DNA from 2 places in the Blautia hydrogenotrophica DSM 10507 genome. Region 2 is predicted to be linked to the other one. Evidence: predicted binding sites of a transcription regulator. Region 2 holds the regulator's gene; the other holds the start of a gene.
The links. The regulator NrdR, encoded in region 2, represses ribonucleotide reductase genes. The targets are predictions, from matches to a motif close to CACAANATNTTGTG.
Positions count from the first base shown of each region.

Region 1: the regulator NrdR is predicted to act here: its motif matches at 1,352-1,365, upstream of nrdD (anaerobic ribonucleoside-triphosphate reductase).

Region 1 is NZ_CP136423.1:456,659-459,871, reverse strand. It holds gene nrdD (anaerobic ribonucleoside-triphosphate reductase) at 1-1,304, opposite strand, end outside; gene BLHYD_RS02185 (MATE family efflux transporter) at 1,493-2,845, opposite strand; gene asnA (aspartate--ammonia ligase) at 2,988-3,213, shown strand, end outside.
Region 2 is NZ_CP136423.1:1,371,937-1,375,149, forward strand. It holds gene BLHYD_RS06420 (fructose-bisphosphatase class III) at 1-737, shown strand, start outside; gene BLHYD_RS06425 (YlmC/YmxH family sporulation protein) at 768-1,025, opposite strand; gene nrdR (transcriptional regulator NrdR) at 1,262-1,723, shown strand; gene BLHYD_RS06435 (Na+/H+ antiporter NhaC family protein) at 1,738-3,063, shown strand; gene BLHYD_RS06440 (aminotransferase class I/II-fold pyridoxal phosphate-dependent enzyme) at 3,094-3,213, shown strand, end outside.

The DNA.
Region 1 (3,213 bases), 920 kb from region 2:
GCCAAAATCATCGGCAAATGCAGACTAACTGCTCCCACATTAAATCTTCCCACAAATACCGGCACATCTTTCTCGTCTGCCGGCTTCATTCCACCTCTCTCATACCAAGGACTCAAGAACGCTCTACAGCCCATAGGGCTGATTACCTTTTTGTACTTTTTATACATACTGGCAATATAGCCGTCTCCGGACATAGAGAGCCAGTCTGGATACATCGTCTTGGCAGAGCATTCTAAGCCCACCTCAAACACATCCTCACAGCACTTTCCTTCCCCATGAATGTTCTCATCATATAAAAATACAATCTTTGGAAACAGCACCGGTTTTTTATGTCCTTTTTTGCCCTGACCATCTTTATGCACATTCAGCAAAGAAATCGAGCACATCTTTTCAAACGGCTCTGTCCCTAAGCCAAGGGTCACTGTCACAAACGGATAGTCCCCGCGGGAAGAGCCAACCGTGTTCAATTTATACTCAATTCCCTGCCAGCCTTGATCGTACTCTCTTTTCACTTTGTCCAGCGCGTACTCCACTGCACGTTCTTCTCTTCCCTCCCAGGAAGGATCTGAATACTTCATATACTCCTCAATATATTTCTCATAACTCTTCTGGGCGTAAGGAGCTAGAATTTTGTCGACTTCAGGAACCGTAAAGCCTCCGTACTGCTGAGCCGCAGTACTCAATACGATGTCCCCCATCACGTCAAACGCCGTATCCAAACTCTTTGGCTCATTGTACCAGACATTTCCCATCTCGAACCCGTCCTTCAGAACAGTAGCCACATCAAACAGACAGCAGTTCATGGTATCCAGACGCGCAGATTGATCGTGTATATAGATATATCCATCCTTACACGCCTGCAATTCGTTGCGGTTCATAAAGAATTTCCGGTAGAGTTCCTTGTTCAACTCATTAAAAATCAAACTCCTCTTGGTCGCCACCAACGCGCTGTCCGTATTCGCATTACTTTTGTCCCCAATATAACGAATTGCCTGGCTCTTCGTATACACATCATCCATCATATGAATGAAATCCAACTTATAATTTCTATAATCCCTGTAGCTTTTTGCCACCGCTGGATTCACCCTTTCCAGCGCTCCCTCCACAATGTTATGCATATCCTGGATGGGAATTTCTTTTTTCCCCAGAGATTCCGCCTTCTCAGTGGCAAAACGACAGATAAATTCTTTTTCTTCTTCAGAAAATTTATAGAGAATACGGGCTGCGGATTTATTGACAGCCGTCACTATTTTCTCAGCGTTAAATTCTTCTCGGGTTCCGTCTTTCTTGATGATGTAAATCATAATTGCTCCTTTCAAACACAATATATAGATTTTTCATAATCTCCCCTAACAATATCTTGTAGAAAAGAGTATAGCATATTCATTCTAAAAAGAAAAGCCCCTTTTTGTCGCCGAGAAGCTATAGCCGAGAGACTGCCGTTCGCACAGTACTATTCCACAGGGTATTCTAGCATGAATACAGCTCTAATTTAGCGTGTGATATTTTTCAGCCAGCGGTAAGAACGATACCGTTTCCACGAAAAAGGCATCTTAATCACTTCATCCGCACACAAAATCATATACACCCAAGGCATGGGAATCTTCAGCACAAAGGCAGAAAACGCTCCCACACAGATGGAAACACCCCAGAGAGCCGCCGAATCCAAAATCAATCCGAACCTCGTATCTCCCCCAGACCGAAAAACTCCCACAATCCAAGTACTGTTCAAGGTTTGGAAAATCACAAAATAAGCCATAATGAAAAACATCACCGTCAAATAAGACCTGGCCTGAGGCGTCAGATTCATCACTCTGTGAAGCAGCGGCAGAACTGCGAGAATTACACAAGAGCCGCAGACTCCTACGACGATGGATAGCCGGGTGAGTCTCCGGGCATATTCCTTCGCAAGTTCCTCTTTGCGTTCACCAATCGCTTTTCCGCAGAGAATCGCCGTGGCGCTTGCCACTCCAAACCCAACAACCATAGCTAGCTGCCGGCTAACCTGCGTCACGGAATGCGCTGCCACCGCGGCGCTGCCCAGATGTCCCACAATCGCTGAGATCATTGCCATTCCCAATCCCCAGGCCAATTCATTCAGCAAAACAGGAACCGCGTAGACTCTAAAATCGCTCATCAACTGAGGACTTCTCTCCAACAGATCACGAAAACGAACTTTGACTGTATCATTGAATTTTCTGGCATAGATTATAACCAGAAGAATTTCCGTACATCTGGCTACCAGAGTACCCACTGCTGCTCCTTGGCTACCGAGCTGTGGCGCACCTAAAAGGCCAAATATTAAAATCGCATTGATGACAACATTGACGATCAGTGAGATTAAATATACCACTGTGGCGACGATTACCCTCTCTACACTTCTCATGATACTCAGATACACACAGGTTATACCTGAAAGCACATAAGAGCAGGAAACAATCTTAAGATATTTTACTCCCTCGGCGATCACTGTAGGCTCATTGGTAAAAATTTTCATCACGGGTACCGGAAAAAGCCAGGCCACAACCGTAAACAATAGTCCCGCATATATTCCTACTCTCAAAGAAATCCCCAAAATTCTCTCAATTGTCCGCACATCTTGTTTTCCCCAATACTGGGCTGTCAACACTGCTGCCCCAGATGTCAATCCAAAATAGATCAGTGACAAAATGAAATATACCTGATTGGCCAAGGAAACACCTGATAATGCGTTTTCTCCGACCCTCCCAAGCATAATGACATCGGCGGAAGTCACTCCGACGTTGATCAGATTCTGAAGCGCTATCGGCAGTACCAGTACAGCCACTGTCCGGTAAAATTGCCTTGAATTTAATTCCGTTTTCATGTCTTTCCCCCTATCTTTTTTTCTTCTTAATCTGAACAGACTCCATCTATTTTAGCATTTCCAATAAATCTTTCAAGAGAAAATTGCTATTCTTTTCAATTCCTGATATAATGTTTCCATTAATGAATAGGAGGGGTTCAAATTGGAAAACTTTACTGTACCCAAAGATTACCATGCAGAGCTGAATCTGCACGATACTCAGGTCGCCATTAAAACCGTCAAAGATTTTTTTCAGCAGACTCTAGCTCAGCGTCTGAATCTTCTACGTGTCTCGGCACCTCTCTTCGTCGATCCTAAATCCGGGTTAAATGATAACTTAAATGGTGTAGAACGCCCAGTAAGTTTTGACATTAAAAACATGACAAACA
Region 2 (3,213 bases):
ACAATGGAAACCTGTTATACCATGGCTGTGTGCCTTTGAATGAAGATGGAAGCTTTAAACAGGTTAGGGTCTTTGATAAGAGTTATCATGGAAAAGCACTGTACGATGCTCTGGAAGTCTATGTGAGAAAGGCATTTTTTGCTTTAGACCCAGTGGAACAGGAGAAAGGAAAGGATATCTGTTGGTATATCTGGACTGGGCCAAATTCCCCATTGTTTGGAAAAGATCGGATGACTACTTTTGAGAGATATTTCATCGCGGACAAGCAGACGCATGTAGAAAAGAAAAATCCATATTATTCCTTGTTAGAAGATGAGAAGGTGGTGGACCAGATTTTTAAGGAATTTGGTTTGGAGACTTCCGGTGCTCATATTGTCAATGGACATGTCCCAGTACATCAGCAGGATGGGGAGAGCCCAGTAAAATGTAATGGAAAAGTTCTGGTGATCGACGGAGGGTTTTCTAGGGCTTATCAGAAAGAAACTGGAATTGCTGGGTATACCTTGATTTACAATTCTTACGGTCTGTTGTTGTCTGCTCATGAACCTTTTAAGTCGGCTGAGGCAGCGGTGAGGGAAGAGACGGATATCGTTTCCCGTCAGGTGGCGGTCCGCAGAAGTCAGCGCAGGCGGCTTGTGGGAGACACTGACAACGGAGCTGCGCTGAAAGAGCGGATTCGGGAGCTGAAGATGCTTCTTCAGGCGTACCGGGATGGCTTGATTATCGAGAAAAAATAAACTAGTACAGCGAATTATAAATTCGCTGTACTAAAAATCTTTATTCAGGCAGCGATCTTCCTTGATTTCTACCAGAATGATATCTTCGCCGATTTGGCGGATGCATTCCCAGGGAATGATATATTCGCTGTCTCTGCCGAAAAAACCGCAGATTCGGGCTGGACCGGGGACGATCAGCGCCAGCATACGCCCGGTGCAGATATCAAAGTCTATATCCACGGGACAGCCCAGGCTTTTGCAGGTGCAGATATTGATGATTTCTTTTTGACGCAGTTCGAACAAACGCATAGACTGATCCATCCTTTTTTATAAACCTATGGGGGTGGAAGACAGTTTATGCGTTTCAGTTAGAAAACGCCTTGTGAGACATTGGAGGACTGAACTGTAACGAATAGTTATCAGATAATAAACTGATTTTGGAAATTTTCTTGACGGAAATTGGAATTTTCAGTATACTTACAAGAAATGCAGCGATTTCCATGATAGCTGTCTGAGACTGATTCGGAATATGAGGGGAGAAATATATGAGATGTCCGTATTGTAATCAGGATAACACCAGAGTTGTGGACTCCAGGCCAGTGGAGGAAAATAATTCTATCCGTAGAAGGCGCATGTGTGATGCATGTGGAAAAAGGTTCACCACTTATGAAAAGGTGGAGACAATTCCGTTGATTGTAATCAAGAAAGACCAGAACCGGGAGCAGTATGAGCGGTCTAAAATTGAAGCAGGTATTTTGAGGGCTTGTTATAAACGTCCGGTTCCGGTGGAGAAAATTAATTCTGCCATTGATGCAATCGAGGGGAAGATTTTTAATACAGAAGAAAGAGAGATTTCCAGTACAAGAATTGGCGAGATTGTGATGGAAGAACTGAAGAATTTGGACGCAGTGGCCTATGTGCGCTTTGCGTCTGTCTATCGGGAATTCAAAGATGTCAATACTTTTATGGAAGAACTGAGTAAGCTTTTGGAGGGAAAACAAGAATAGAGAGGGGAAGATACATGGAAGGAAAAGTAAAAGCAAACGGCAGGGCACTACTGCCGATTATCGTATTTTTGGTGATTTTTTTGGGCTCTGGATTTGTCAGCGGTGATTTTAACAGTATGCCGGCAATTGTTGGGTTTCTAATCGCTCTGCTTGTGGCTTTTATCCAGGACAGAAAGCATGATTTTCATGAAAAAATACATATTGTGGCCCAGGGTGTGGGCGATGACAATATCATCACGATGTGCCTGATTTTTTTAGTGGCGGGAGGTTTCTCCGGGGCAGTCACAGCGGCCGGGGGCGTTGAGAGCACCGTAAACCTGGGACTGTCGATTCTGCCGTCTTCGGTAGCAGTGGCAGGTTTATTCGTGATTGGATGTTTTATCTCAATATCCATGGGAACGTCCATGGGAACGATTGCAGCTCTGGCTCCAATTGCAGTGGGAATCAGTGAGAAGACTGGCTTTGGAATGCCAATCTGCATTGGTGCGGTGGTCTGCGGCGCTATGTTTGGAGATAACCTGTCCATGATCTCAGACACCACGATCGCGGCGGTAAAGACACAGGGTTGCGAGATGAAGGACAAATTTAAGGAGAACTTCTTCATTGTGCTTCCGGCGGCGGTTATCACGATCATCTTGTTTGTGATTTTGACAAGAAATGGAAGTTTTCAGCTTAGCGGAGATCTCTCCTACAATATCTGGAGAGTTCTGCCATATTTGGTGGTGTTAGTAGGAGCTTTGATCGGTTTCAACGTGTTTTTGGTTCTTCTGGCCGGTATTATCCTGTCTTTGGTTGTGGGAATCGCCACGGGTAGTATTCTGCCAGCGGACATGTTCCGTGTGATCGCCCAGGGTGCAGATGGCAGCGGCGGCATTATGGGAATGTATGACATCACAGTAATTTCGATGGTAGTGGCCTGTATTGTGTCTCTGGTAAAGGAGATGGGCGGTATTCAGTTTATCCTGGAATTCATCAAGAAACGTATCAAAGGAAAGAAAGGCGGGGAACTGGGTATTGCGTTTTTGTCCCTACTCGTAGACATGTGTACGGCCAACAATACGGTGGCGATCGTCATGGCTGGTCCTATCGCGAAAGAGATTAGTGATGAGTTTGAAATCAGCCCGAAAAGATCAGCGTCACTTTTAGATATGTTTACTTCTGTGGGGCAGGGATTGATTCCATATGGGGCACAGCTTCTGTCAGCGGCCAGCCTCACACAACTGACGCCATATCAGATTATACCTTACTGTTTCTACCCGATTTTGATGGCGGTCAGCGGATTGGTTTTTATTCTGTTTGTCAAAAACAGAAAGCCCACGAAAAGCGGACTTTCTGCATAAATAAATATATTTTTGGAAGGAGTGAAGAAAATGAGAGCTTTTGGAAAATCTTCTAAGTTGGACAATGTACTGTATGATGTCCGCGGACCGGTGGTGGACGAGGCCGCGAGAATGGAGGAGGATGGAAAAGAGATCTTAAAACTGAACATC